DNA from 2 places in the Agrobacterium sp. CG674 genome. Region 2 is predicted to be linked to the other one. Evidence: predicted binding sites of a transcription regulator. Region 2 holds the regulator's gene; the other holds the start of a gene.

Region 1 (7,338 bases), 450 kb from region 2:
CCGTTTCGACTTCGAACAGACCGTAAGGGAAGCGCGACGAGAAGGAGATGGCGCGGTTGCCGGGGATGGTCCACGGGGTTGTGGTCCAGATGACGACAGTGTTGCCCTTCAGGTCAGCCGCACCTTCCACCACCGGGAACTTCACCCAGATCATGTCGCTCTCGACATCCGCATACTCGACCTCGGCCTCAGCCAGAGCCGTGCGCTCGACAACCGACCACATGACCGGCTTAGAGCCGCGATAGAGCTGGCCGCTCTTGGCGATCTTCAGCAACTCGCCAGCGATGCGCGCTTCCGCATGGAAGTTCATGGTCGTGTAGGGATTTTCGAAATCGCCTTCGATGCCCAGACGCTTGAATTCAGCCGATTGCTTCTCGATCCAGCCAGCGGCGAATTCGCGGCATTCCTGACGGAATTCGTTGATCGGAACTTCGTCCTTGTTCTTGCCCCTGGCGCGGTAGGCTTCCTCGATCTTCCACTCGATGGGAAGGCCGTGGCAATCCCAGCCGGGAACGTAGTTGCTGTCAAAGCCACGCATCTGGAACGAGCGGGTGATGACGTCTTTGAGGATCTTGTTCAGCGCGTGGCCGATGTGGATGTTGCCGTTGGCATAGGGAGGGCCATCATGCAGCACGAATTTTTCGCGGCCAGCGGCGGAAGCGCGCAGCTTTTTGTAAAGACCCATCTGCTGCCAGCGGGCAACCGTTTCAGGCTCTTTCTGCGGCAGGCCAGCGCGCATCGGAAAATCCGTCTGCGGCAGGTAAAGGGTTTTGGAATAGTCTAATGTCTGTGCGGTGTCGTTCATGATCATACCGTTATGCGGCGGCCCCAGAATGAGAGGAAATGCGGGGTCGCGCCGTCTTGAGTGCAAAAAGGGCAAAGGCGGAAGGCGCTTTTGGCAAGCGCCGAAATCCCGGACCTTTCGGCTGCTTATTGCGCACGAAAGGCCGGGCCAATAATTCGGGATATGAACGTCAACCGAAATTGGTGCATAGGGGTCTGCTTATGTGTTTTTGCAGCGTTTGAAAAGGGAATAGATGCCGCACAAAGGCCTATCGCGCTCAAAAAGCGATCAGAGCATCTAGTTCGCCCAGAGGTTTCACGCCTGATAGCAGCGCCCTCGCCTCTTCCTCGTCGCGTTTGATCTGCGCCACCAGCGCCTCCAGCCCGTCAAATTTCAGCTCATCCCGCAGATTTCCGAAGAAGGACACGGAACAGACTTCGCCATAGAGATCGCCTGAGAAATCAAACAGGAAGGTTTCCAGAAGGGCTGCGCCATCTTCCGTTACGGTTGGGCGATAGCCGAAGCTTGCGACGCCATCATGCAGCGTGCCATCGGGCCTGCGAAAGCGCACGGCATAGATACCGGGCTTCAGTTCGGTTTCCGGCGGCAGTGCCATGTTGGCGGTGGGGTAGCCCAGCGTGCGACCAAGCTTCTGCCCGCCAATGACTTCCGCCTCGACGGTGTAACGATAACCCAGAAGACCGGCAGCCGCGACAACATCGCCTTGGCCCAGCAATTCCCGGATACGGCTGGAGGAAACGACTTCGGCACTTTCATCGCGAAAGGCATCGACCAGCGTCACATCGAAACCGTAGCGGTGACCGGCCTCCATAAGGAATGCGGGGCCGCCTTCGCGGCCCTTGCCGAAATGGAAATCGAAGCCGGTGACGACAGCGCTTGCGCCCAGCCAGTCAACCAGAACCGACTTCACAAAATCCTCAGCTGAGCGTTGCGCAAACTCCCGGTCGAAGGGATATTCTATGACCGACTGAAACCCTTCGGCAGCCAGCAACCGGGCTCTAGCCGGGCCGGGTGTCAGGCGAAAAACCGGTTTATCCGGACGAAAGACCGTCCTCGGGTGGGGCTCGAATGTCAGCGCCAGCACCGGAATGCCGCGCGCGCGCGCTAGTTCCAGCGCACGGTCCAGCACGGCTCGGTGGCCGCGATGAACACCGTCAAAATTTCCAATAGCAACAACGCCGCCCTTCAGATTATCCGGAAGCGGTTCTTTCTGCTCATTGCGATGAAATACGGTCATAGGCGCATCTGCTTTCAGGCCAGGCGTGGCATCCACCAGCCGGGAGCGGCGTTCTGGCTTTCCAGATAGGCATTCATCAGGGCCTCATCCGTTTCGCCATTCAACATATATTCCGCAGCGTGAATTCCCCCGCTGATATAGAGAAGCTGGAGCCCGGCAGAGATCGCACCCTTCACGTCTGTCGGCATGCCATCGCCAATGGCCAGCACACGCGACTTGGAAAACTCGCCGCGCACCTCTTTTGCCGCTGCAAGACACGCTTCATAGATCGGCGAGTGGGGCTTGCCCGCAATGCGCACTTCGCCGCCAAGCTGTTCGTAATAGGCCGCCATCGCGCCTGCGCAGGGAACGATACGCTCGCCACGCTCCACCACCAGATCAGGGTTTGCGCAGATCATCGGCACGGATCGGGCGATGAAGCCCTTCAACATATCGGTGTAGTCTTCCGGCGTTTCGGTTTCGTCATCGAAAAAGCCGGTGCAGACAACGGCTGTTGCCTCTGCTTCCGGCACGACCTCAACGGCGAGACCGTCCATCAGCGGCATGTCGCGCTCCGGCCCCAGAAGGAAGACCTTGTTCGGGCCTTCGGCAATCAGTTTGCGGGTAACATCACCAGAAGTGACGATGCGGTCATAGACGTTGTCAGAGATGCCAAAGGCCCGCAATTGAGCTATAACGCCAGGTCCCGGGCGGGGCGAATTGGTGATGAGCACCACGGTCTTGCCCGCCTTGCGCGCCGCTTCCAATGCAATCGCCGCATCGGCAAAAACGGTGACGCCATTGTGCAATACACCCCACACATCAGACAGAACAACGTCAAAGTCCGGGGTAATGTCGCCAAGCGTGGCAATGCGATGGGCCATGTAAAAGATTCCAAGCGTTCCGTGAATTCACGCTGTGACATTGCAAAGCGGGATGGCGAAGGCAAGCAAAAAAGCATTTTTGCATGTGGATCACATCAGCCAGAGTCTCAGAAAACCCGCTGCAATACACATGGCCAGAACCGGCACCATGCCCAGCTTCAGCCGGAAAAGCATGAAGGAGGATACGATAAAGAGGCCGAGAAGCATGGGATCGAGCGTCGCAGGGACGGGCCATGAAAAGCCGAAATTGATGGCGGGCACCAGCGCCACGCGCTCCACCTGACCAAACAGCACATGCAGACCAAACCAGACGGACAGGTTGAGAATGACACCGACGACGGCCGCCGTAATGGCTGAAAGCGCTGACGACAGGAAGCGGTTGTGGCGCAGCTTTTCCATATAGGGCGCGCCTGCGAATATGAACATGAAGCTCGGCACGAAGGTGGCCCAAGCGGCGATGCTGGCGCCCAGAATGCCCGCTGTTAGCGGATCGAACCAGCCAGGCTGGCGAAAGGCCGCAAGAAAACCGACATAGGACAGAACCAGCACCAGCGGCCCGGGGGTCGCCTCAGCCAATGCCAAGCCATCCAGCATTTCGCCCGCCAGCATCCAGCCCTTCGTTTCCACAGCCACCTGCGCGACATAGGCCAGCACCGCATAGGCCCCGCCGAAGGTGACTACCGCCATTTTGGAAAAGAATATCTGCAAATCAACAAGGGTGCCGGGGCCGGAGGTGATCCATAAAAGCAGCAGCGGCAATTGCCATATGACAAGACCGATCAAAAGCCCACGCAGCAGTTTTTGCCATGACGGATTGGCCGCGCTGTCATCGTCCACACCCACCACCGGCAGCGCATCTCCTCGGGCTTTGAGAAAACCAATGAGCCCGGCGGCAAGAATGACGAGCGGGAACGGAATGGAAAAGAAGAACAGGGCAACAAATGCCGCCGCCGCAATGGCAACCTGAAAGCGGCTGGTCAACGCCCTCCGCGCCACCCGCAGCAATGCCTCAAGCACGATGGCCAGCACACCTGCTTTCAGGCCCGATAGAAGTGCGGGCAGCCAATGCGTATCCTGATAAAGCGCATAGGCCGATGCCAGCGCGACGATGACCAGAAAGCCCGGCAGAATGAAGAGCAGACCGGCGACAATGCCGCCGCGCCTGCCATGCAGCAGCCAACCGGAATAGGTGGCCAGTTGCTGCGCTTCCGGACCCGGCAACAGCATGCAGTAATTCAGTGCATGCAGGAACCGTTCTTCACTCAGCCAACCCTTCTCGTCCACCAGCACGCGGTGCATCAGGCCGATCTGTCCGGCGGGTCCGCCGAAACTCAAAAGGCCGATGCGCGCAAAGGCGGCAGTCATCTCTAGAAAGGAAGGGCGGGCGGGTGCGATATCGCTGCGTAAAAATTCTGTCATGCGCTGGTAGTAACCATTTTACATGAAAATTTTCCGACAGGCCGTCCTTGACTCGGCAACATGGGCTGCTTATCTCCGTGTTGCTGGCACTCTACACTAGGGAGTGCTAACAATCATCACGCGGACCTGTTGTTAGGTCCGCTCAGGTCATTTGATCGAGGGATTAGACAATGACAAGCACCAATTTCCGTCCGCTGCATGACCGCGTCGTCGTTCGTCGCGTTGAGTCTGAAGCAAAGACCAAGGGCGGCATTATCATTCCTGATACCGCCAAGGAAAAGCCACAGGAAGGCGAAATCGTTGCTGTTGGCACCGGCGCCCGCGACGAAAGCGGCAAGCTCGTACCTTTGGACGTCAAGGCTGGCGATCGCGTTCTGTTCGGCAAGTGGTCCGGCACCGAAGTCAAGCTCAACGGCGAAGACCTTCTGATCATGAAGGAATCCGACATCATGGGCGTTATCGGCTGATCAGCCGGTTCTTCTCACTTTTCCATGACAACCAATGGGCAATGAGCCCGGGAGTTTTCTACAATGGCAGCTAAAGAAATTAAATTCGGCCGCACAGCGCGCGAAAAGATGCTCAAGGGCGTCGACATTCTCGCAGACGCAGTGAAGGTAACGCTTGGTCCTAAGGGCCGTAACGTCATCATCGACAAGTCTTTCGGCGCACCACGCATCACCAAGGACGGCGTTTCTGTCGCCAAGGAAATCGAACTTGAAGACAAGTTCGAGAACATGGGCGCACAGATGGTCCGCGAAGTTGCTTCGAAGACCAACGACATCGCTGGTGACGGCACCACGACTGCGACCGTTCTTGCACAGGCCATCGTTCGCGAAGGCAACAAGGCTGTTGCAGCCGGCATGAACCCAATGGACCTGAAGCGCGGTATCGATCTCGCTGTTTCCGAAGTTGTGAAGGATCTCCAGGCCAAGGCCAAGAAGATCTCCACATCTGAAGAAGTTGCACAGGTCGGCACGATCTCTGCAAACGGCGACACGCAGGTTGGCAAAGACATTGCTGAAGCCATGCAGCGCGTTGGCAACGAAGGTGTTATCACCGTCGAAGAAGCCAAGACTGCCGAGACCGAACTTGAAGTCGTTGAAGGCATGCAGTTCGACCGCGGCTACCTGTCGCCTTACTTCGTCACCAACCCTGAAAAGATGGTTGCTGACCTGGAAGACGCTTACATCCTGCTGCACGAAAAGAAGCTTTCGAACCTTCAGGCCATGCTGCCTGTTCTCGAAGCTGTCGTTCAGACTGGCAAGCCACTCGTCATCATCGCTGAAGACGTTGAAGGCGAAGCTCTTGCTACGCTCGTCGTCAACAAGCTGCGTGGCGGCCTGAAGATTGCTGCTGTCAAGGCTCCTGGCTTCGGCGATCGCCGCAAGGCAATGCTCGAAGACATCGCGATCCTGACCGGCGGTACCGTTATCTCCGAAGATATCGGCATCAAGCTTGAAAACGTCACGCTCGACATGCTCGGCAAGGCGAAGAAAGTTTCGATCACCAAGGAAAACACAACGATCGTTGACGGTTCGGGCCAGAAGTCCGACATCGAAGGCCGCGTTGCGCAGATCAAGGCTCAGATCGAAGAAACTTCTTCCGATTACGACCGCGAAAAGCTGCAGGAACGTCTTGCCAAGCTCGCTGGCGGTGTTGCCGTTATCCGCGTTGGCGGCTCCACGGAAATCGAAGTCAAGGAACGCAAGGACCGCATCGATGACGCTCTGAACGCGACACGCGCTGCTGTTCAGGAAGGCATCGTCCCAGGCGGCGGTACTGCTCTTCTGCGCTCTTCCACGAAGATCACCGTTAAGGGTGCAAACGACGACCAGGAAGCTGGCATCAACATCGTTCGCCGCGCTCTTCAGTCGCTGGTTCGCCAGATTGCTGAAAACGCTGGTGACGAAGCTTCCATCGTTGTTGGCAAGATCCTCGACAAGAACGAAGAGAACTACGGCTACAACGCCCAGACCTCTGAATATGGCGACATGATTGCCATGGGTATCGTTGACCCTGTCAAGGTTGTTCGCACAGCTCTGCAGAACGCAGCTTCGGTTGCTTCCCTGCTGATCACGACAGAAGCAATGATTGCTGAACTTCCTAAGAAGGAATCGGCAATGCCACAGATGCCAGGCGGCGGAATGGGCGGTATGGACTTCTAAGAAGTCTGACCCTTCGGAATACGGAAAGGCGGTCCTCACGGGCCGCCTTTTTTCGTTTGTGGCTTGCGCACGCTCTCGGTCCATTGTCTTCAAATAGTGAACAATTAGTCTCCAGTTGTTCATCTATTCGGTAGCGACAATTTGGCGCATATGGTGGGCATACATTCCTGCCACCCGGCACCATTTTTGGAGACTTTCATGTCCAATACCCAGAACGCACTCGTGCTTGTCGCACGCATTCTTCTTTCCTTCATTTTCATCTATGCAGGCTTCAGCAAGCTGACTGATCCTGCCAGCGCCGTAGGCATGATTTCTGGCGCAGGTCTGCCCGCTGCAACGGCGTTGGCCTATCTCGCAGCTGCTTTTGAGCTTCTCGCAGGCCTCGCCATTCTGGTTGGTTTCCAGACGAAGGCCGCCGCATGGGCGCTTGCTGTATTCTGCGTATTCACCGGTCTCGTTTTCCACAGCGGTACAGTTGCCGTTCCCGGCTGGCCTGATGCGGCTCTCGGCTGGATCAACACACTCAACGGCATCATGCTGATGAAGAACATCACACTGGCTGGCGCTTACATCCTGCTCGCAGCATTCGGTGCTGGCGCCTATTCTCTGGATGCTCGCCGTGGCGTAGCGGTTGCACACGCCTGATTGAATCAGGTGTAAATCAAAAGGCCGCTGGAGCGATCCAGCGGCCTTTTTTTATTCCGCACGATCCTTCTCATAGGCTGGCAGACCGTCAATATCGGATAACCAACCCACGGCGGAGCGGGTCCATATCTGACCTTTGGGAACCAGAGCATCGCGCTCATTGATGCTGCCCCACCGAACTCCCCAGATTTCGGCGTCATCGCC
Region 2 (7,338 bases):
AAAGTGACGCAGCCAGCGTCACCGGGCCAAAGATTCTTTATCCCTGCCCCCAAGTGAGCTTGACCAAACAAGAATAAAAAGCAATTTTTGGGCCAAGTCAGACTTCGCTGCCCAAACTTTTTTAAAAAAGTCGGCGACGAAGGGGTTTATGGGAGTTTAGCGTCCGCCATGGCCTTGTCCGCCAGTCTTTTGTTGCGTCAAAACCAGTCTCTGGTCATGACCCCACAACTGATGCAGTCCATTCAACTGCTTCAGATGACGCATATTGAGCTGACGCAATTCATTGCCCAGGAAGCCGAAAAGAATCCTCTGCTGGAAATAGTGGCAAATGATACGGATTTGGTCACAGCCGCGCCCGATGATGGCTTTGATCGTCATCCCGAACCGCCCGAGCCGGTTTCCGAGGCCTCCCATGATACGGAGGAATGGTATGGGGATCGCGCCAGCACGCTGAACGAACAGCTCGATACCAATTTCGAAAACGTCTTTCAGGATGACACCGCCCCTGCCAAGGCTGATGCGCCAGAGCTTGTCGGCCAGTGGAAGTCCATGCCGGGCGCCGAAGCGGGCGAATCCTACGATCTGGATGATTTCGTCGCGAGCAAACCCAGCCTGCGAGACCATATCGGCCAACAGCTTCCCTTTACCGTATCGCTCCCGCGGGAGCGTATCATTGCCGATGCGCTGCTGGATTATCTCGATGAGACCGGCTACCTCGCAGCCGATGCGCTGGACGATATTTCAGAGCGCCTGAACACATCCAGGGTCGAGATCGAGACGGTGCTGAAGGCGTTACAAACCCTCGATCCACCCGGTATTTTTGCGCGCTCCCTCAGCGAGTGCCTTTCCATTCAGCTTGCCCAGCAGGATCGTCTCGACCCGGCGATGAAGGCATTTGTCGGCAATCTCGAGCTTCTCGCCAAGCGCGATTTCGTCTCCCTCAAGCGCCTGTGCGGCGTGGGCGAAGACGATCTTCTCGACATGCTGGCCGAGATCAGGTCGCTCAATCCGCGTCCCGGCGCTGGCTTTGAAACGGGTAATGCCGATACAATCATTCCCGACATCATCGTGCGTCCCTCAAGCGATGGCGGCTGGTTGATCGAACTCAACCCGGAAACCTTGCCGCGCGTGCTGGTCAATCACACCTATTTTTCTGAAGTGTCCAAGGTCAAGGCGCGCAAGGGCGAAGATGAGGAGTTTCTGTCCGAATGCATGCAGACGGCCAGCTGGCTGACCCGCAGCCTTGACCAGCGCGCCAGAACCATCATGAAGGTGGCCAACGAAATCGTGCGCCAGCAGGATGCCTTTCTGCTCCATGGCGTCGATCATCTTCGCCCGCTCAACCTCAAGCAGGTTGCCGATGCGATCAAGATGCATGAGTCCACCGTCAGCCGCGTCACATCGCGAAAATACATGCTGACGCCGCGTGGACTTTTTGAGCTCAAATATTTCTTCAGCGTTTCGATTGGCGCGGTCGAGGGTGGAGACAGCCATTCGGCCGAGGCGGTGCGCCATCGCATCAAGATTATGATTGCGCAGGAAGCGCCCGACAGTGTTCTTTCAGATGATGATATTGTCGACAATCTCAAGAAAACCGGCGTCGAACTGGCGCGGCGAACGGTCGCAAAATATCGTGAAGCGATGAATATTCCCTCCTCCGTCCAGAGACGAAGAGAGAAAAAAGCCATGGCAAAAGTTGCGACGGCGTAACGAAATATTCATATATTTCAAAATGATAATAATGTTGTTTGACTCTTGCCCCCACCACAGCTAGAAGCTCGCCGCACAGATGGCTGAGGGCCCATCAACGCTAAATTGACCACGTCGCTGGGGCGCCAGTCCGGAATGACACTTAAAGTGTTTCGAAACGCTTGGATGAGCGTCTTCCTTGACGTAAGCTGGTATGCGCAAATCACTGAAAAAGGAAAAATTCCATGAGTGTGCGTGTATCTGGTAAACATATGGATATCGGCGAATCGTTCCGTCAGAGGATCGAGGACAACATTAGCCTGGCGATTACCAAATACTTTGATGGGGGGTATTCTGGTCAAGTTACTGTAGAGAAATCCGGCGCGGGTTTCTCGGCCGATTGCAAGATCCATCTCGATACCGGGGTGGTCCTGCACGCAGCCGGGCAAGCCAACGACCCGCAGGCCAGCTTCGATGCTGCAGCCCAGCGCATCGAAAAGCGGCTTCGCAGATATAAGAGAAAATTGAAGGACCACCACCACAACGGTGCTTCGGCCAATGGCATGATGGAAGAATTTCCATACACCGTGATGGATGCCGTGCCGGATGAGGATGACGAACTGCCGGAAGATTTCGCGCCAACGATTGTTGCCGAAACGTCCAAGCAGGTCAAAACCATGACGGTCGCAAGTGCTGTCATGGCGCTCGACATGACGGATGAGCCGGTGCTGCTGTTCCGCAGCCCAGCCAAGGAACTGAATATCGTGTATCGTCGCACCGATGGAAACATCGGCTGGATCGACGCGGCAACGATCAAGAACTGAACAGTCTGATAAAGGCGTCGGGGGTGCAGCATTTTGGCAGCACTCCCGGCCCGCCTCGATCGCATGAAGGATAAACAGAATGGCGTTGGCAGATTTGCTGCAACTCGATGCGATTATTCCCGCCCTCCGAGTCAATTCCAAGAAGCAGCTGCTTCAGGAACTGGCGGCGAGAGCATCCAGAATAACGGGTGTGGCAGAACGGGAAGTGTTCGACGTCATCCTGCAGCGTGAGCGACTGGGCTCGACCGGCGTCGGCCATGGCATCGCCATTCCCCACGGCAAGCTCGCCAGCATCGATACGATCGTCGGTGTCTTTGCACGCCTTGAAAACGCCGTCGATTTCGAAGCGCTGGACGATCAGCCCGTCGATCTGGTCTTCCTGCTTCTGGCGCCTGAAGGTGCCGGTGCAGATCACCTCAAGGCGCTTTCGCGCATCGCCCGCGTGCTGCGCGATCCCGAGTTGGTGGCAAAACTGCGCGCAACGGATTCGGATACAGCGATCTACACCTTCCTCAACCAGGAACAGGCCAACGCGGCCTGACACGCTACTTCGGGGTATCGGACCCCACCCCAATCTCTCCACAAGCATCCACAAAAAACCCCGCCGGTGTGGCGGGGCTAATGACTATTAAAAGCCGCACGGCCACCTCAAATGGAGATGGCCAATGATATCACGCGTCTTTTTCGTTGACGCTTGAGGTGCCTGGCTCAGCTGTGGTCGGCACGTCGCCCTTCGGTCCACCCTTGGAAACGCCGACCATAGCCGGACGCAAGACGCGGTCACCAATGGTGAAACCAGCCTGAACGACCTGCACAACCGTGTTGTTGGCAACGGCCGTATTGGGGATCTCGAACATGGCCTGATGGAAATTCGGGTCGAATTTCTGGCCTTCCGCATCCATCTTGCGCACACCGTGACGCTCCAGTGCTGACAGCATCGAGCGTTCCGTCATATCGACGCCTTCGATCAGTCCGGCAATGCCAGCTTCGGAGTTTGTCTTCAACTCTTCAGGAATGGTGTCGAGTGCGCGGCGCAGATTGTCGGATACGGCCAGCATGTCGCGGGCAAAGCCTGCCACGGAATAGGCCTTGGCATCCTTGACTTCACGCTCTGTGCGGCGACGAAGATTGTCCATTTCAGCGGCAAGGCGCAGGAACTTGTCGCGCAGTTCGGAATTTTCCGCCTTCAGCACATCAATCGGATCGGGCTCGCCCTGCTCAGGCGCATCATTATCGATTTCCAGCGCCTCAAGTGCCTCGTCGACGACGTCTGCGTCGGGTCCGTTCTTGTTCGTGTCATCGGTCATGACGTTCTCCAGCTTTAGATCTGTTATGGGTTGTGCCCGATATCGAGCTTTGCCAAGCAAAAATCAAGGCTTGCAGGCAAACCATCTCCTATTCACCGGCAGGTTTTCACAATCAACGTCGTTTGCTGGACAGTCGGGCCATGATCTGGGCGGTGTAATCGACCATTGGCACGATCCGCGAGTAGTTGAGCCGCGTTGGCCCAATGACACCCACGGCGCCCACCACCCGGTTTTCATCATCCCGATAAGGCGCAACGATGAGGGAAGAGCCTGATAGCGAAAACAGCTTGTTTTCCGAACCGATGAAAATCCTGACGCCCGATCCTGTCTCGGCCAAGTTGAGAACCTCGATCAGGTTGTCCTTGCGCTCAAGATCGTCGAACAGCAAACGAACGCGGTCGATGTCTTCTTCACCGGCCAGACCCTCCAGCAGGTTGGAGCGTCCGCGCACGATCAAACGGCCGAGCTTGCCCTCTTCATTGTCGCCAGACCAGACGGCAAGCCCGCGCTCGACCAGATCCTGCGCCAATGTGCTCAGAGCCGTCTGCAACGCATCCTTCTGTTGCAAAAGCTGCGTGCGCAGTTCAGGCAATGTTTGCCCTGTCAGATGCGCATTGATGAAGTTGGCCGCCTCGGTGAGTTGCGAGGAGGTGATCCCAGCCGGCAGCTCAATGATGCGGTTTTCGACCTGGTTGTTGTCTCCCACCAGAATGGCAAGACCCTTGGTCGGTTCCAATCTGATGAATTCGACATGCTTCAGCACCGCATCGCTTTTGGTCGTCAGCACAAGTCCCGCGCCGCGCGACATGCCTGAAAGCATTCGGCTTGCCTCGGTCAGCAGGCCCTCGATCGGCTGTTCACGCCCGGAGACCGGGCCGATCTGACGGTCAATGCTGGCGCGCTGCTCTTCCGGCAAGTCCCCCACCTGCATGAAGGCATCCACGAAAAAGCGCAGGCCCGTCTGCGTCGGCAATCGCCCGGCGCTGATATGGGGGGAGTAGATGAGGCCAAGCTCCTCAAGATCGCTCATCACATTGCGCACGGATGCGGGCGACAGCGACATGGGCAACAGGCGCGACAGGCTGCGCGAGCCTAGCGGCTCACCGTTTTCGAGATAGCCTTCCACGATGCGGCGGAAAATTTCGCGTGAGCGATCATCCAGCAGCGCGCCCGGTTCTTTTCCGCTCGGATGAGAAACGCCCATTCACTCAACTCTTCGTTCTGTCAGTAACATATGGAATATAGTCGTTCGCGTCGTTAAGTGACAATGGAAATTGCATATGCCATAGCCATGGGCCGCTTTTCCTTTGCAAAACCGGTGTCACGGCCTTAAGACGCGGAGATTAAAACGGAGACGACCCCTATGCGGCCTTCAGGCAGAAAAACCGATCAGATGCGCAAAGTTTCTTTCGAGCGCAATTTCTCCAAACACGCCGAGGGTTCCTGTCTGGTGAAATTCGGCGATACGCATGTGCTCGTCACGGCCAGCCTTGAAGAAAAGACGCCACCATGGCTGCGCAACAGCGGCAAGGGCTGGGTTACCGCAGAATACGGCATGCTGCCGCGCTCCACGCATGAGCGGATGCGCCGCGAAGCGTCTACCGGCAAGCAGGGTGGCCGCACGCAGGAAATCCAGCGTCTCATCGGCCGCTCGCTGCGGGCGGTGGTTGACCTTCAGGCGCTGGGTGAGCGTCAGATCAGCATCGACTGCGATGTTATCCAGGCAGATGGCGGCACGCGCACAGCCTCCATCACCGGCGCTTGGATTGCCTTGCATGACTGCCTGAAGTGGATGGAAACCCGCAACATGATCAAGGTGGAGAAGGTCTTGAAAGATCATATCGCCGCCATTTCCTGCGGCATCTTTGCCAGCCAGCCAGTGATCGATCTGGATTATCTGGAAGATTCCTCTGCCGAAACAGACGCGAACTTCGTCATGACCGGCTCCGGCGGCATCGTCGAAATTCAGGGCACAGCCGAAGGCGCACCCTTCAGCGAAACAGAATTCCTGACGCTGCTGGGCCTTGCCAAGACCGGCTGCGCGGAACTCGTTGAGATGCAGAAGCAGGCGATTGCCTGATCAGGGACGTTAAAACCATGCGCAAACTCGACACCAGAACCATTGTCGTTGCCAGCCACAACAAGGGCAAGATTGCCGAGATTTCCGATCTGATCGGTCCGCTCGGCTTTTCCGCGAAATCCGCCGCTGAGCTGAATTTCGCCGAGCCGGATGAGACAGGCACGACATTTGAGGAAAACGCGGCCATCAAGGCGCTTGCATCTGCAAAAGCCTCTGGGCTGCCGTCCCTTTCCGACGATAGCGGTCTGGTGATCGATGCGCTCGATGGTGCCCCCGGTGTGTACACCGCCAACTGGGCGGAAACGGCTGACGGCACGCGCGATTTTGCCTTGGCCATGCAAAAGGTGGAAGACGCCCTTCAGAAGCAGGGTGCGACGGAAGCATCGGCCCGCACTTGCCGCTTTGTTAGCGTGCTGTGCCTGGCCTGGCCGGATGGCCACACGGAGTTTTTCCGCGGCGAGATCGAAGGCATTGTCGCATGGCCACCGCGTGGCGCAAGTGGCTTCGGCTATGACCCCATCTTTCAGCCGGAAGGCTATGAAACGACCTTTGGCGAGATGACCTCCGGGCAGAAGCATGGCTGGAAGCCGGGGGATGCGCAGGCGCTGTCGCACCGCGCCCGCGCCTTCAAGATATTTGTCGAAACCTGTCTGGACGCATGATGATCGATCTTGGGAGCAGGTTCTCCCCTGCCCCCGATGCGACGCTGCTGCCAGATACCGGCGAACCCGGTTTCGGCATTTACGTGCATTGGCCCTTCTGCGCCGCCAAATGCCCCTATTGCGATTTCAACAGCCATGTCCGCCACAAGCCGGTGGATCAGGATCGGTTTGTCTCCGCCTTTTTGCGCGAGATGGAAACCATGCGGCAATTGAGCGGCGCCAAAGTCGTTTCCAGCGTGTTTCTCGGCGGCGGCACGCCATCGCTGATGGACCCGCAGACCGTGGGTGCCATATTGGATGGCATTGCCCGTTTCTGGCATGTGCCTGATGGTATCGAGATAACCATGGAAGCCAACCCGTCCAGCGTGGAGGCGGAGCGCTTTCGCGGCTACAGGGCAGCTGGCGTCAACCGCGTGTCCATGGGCGTACAGGCATTGAACGACCGTGACCTCAAATTTCTGGGCCGTCTGCATGATGTGGCGGACGCCTTGAAAGCCATCCGACTTGCCCGCGAGATTTTCCCGCGCATGTCCTTCGACCTCATCTATGCCCGCCCCAACCAGACGGTGGACGAGTGGGAGAAGGAGCTTGTCGAAGCCATTTCCTATGCCGTCGATCACCTGTCGCTCTACCAGTTGACGATTGAGGAAGGCACCGCCTTTTACGGTCTGCACAAGGCTGGCAAGCTGATCGTGCCCGATGGCGACCAATCCGCGCTGCTTTACGAGGCAACGCAGGAGATCACCGCCCGCCACGGCATGCCCGCCTATGAGGTA

Evidence for each region. Region 2 encodes HrcA, which represses chaperone genes, less so after heat shock. Its sites were predicted from a motif close to GTTAGCACTCNCNNNNNGNGAGTGCTAAC; they were not measured.
Region 1: groES (co-chaperone GroES) is a predicted target of HrcA. The motif match lies at 4,407-4,435, and genes of this name have one in related genera.

Annotation. Positions count from the first base shown of each region.
Region 1 covers NZ_JBNWDZ010000001.1:558,520-565,857, reverse strand. Annotated here, with positions in the region: gene ileS (isoleucine--tRNA ligase) at 1-805, opposite strand, end outside; gene ACQZ51_RS02710 (bifunctional riboflavin kinase/FAD synthetase) at 1,062-2,042, opposite strand; gene ACQZ51_RS02705 (TIGR01459 family HAD-type hydrolase) at 2,057-2,905, opposite strand; gene chrA (chromate efflux transporter) at 2,996-4,324, opposite strand; gene groES (co-chaperone GroES) at 4,495-4,791, shown strand; gene groL (chaperonin GroEL) at 4,855-6,489, shown strand; gene ACQZ51_RS02685 (DoxX family protein) at 6,688-7,134, shown strand; gene ACQZ51_RS02680 (GFA family protein) at 7,186-7,338, opposite strand, start outside.
Region 2 covers NZ_JBNWDZ010000001.1:104,663-112,000, reverse strand. Annotated here, with positions in the region: gene rpoN (RNA polymerase factor sigma-54) at 169-1,710, shown strand; gene hpf (ribosome hibernation-promoting factor, HPF/YfiA family) at 1,935-2,513, shown strand; gene ptsN (PTS IIA-like nitrogen regulatory protein PtsN) at 2,593-3,054, shown strand; gene grpE (nucleotide exchange factor GrpE) at 3,185-3,820, opposite strand; gene hrcA (heat-inducible transcriptional repressor HrcA) at 3,933-5,024, opposite strand; gene rph (ribonuclease PH) at 5,184-5,900, shown strand; gene ACQZ51_RS00510 (non-canonical purine NTP pyrophosphatase) at 5,918-6,562, shown strand; gene hemW (radical SAM family heme chaperone HemW) at 6,562-7,338, shown strand, end outside.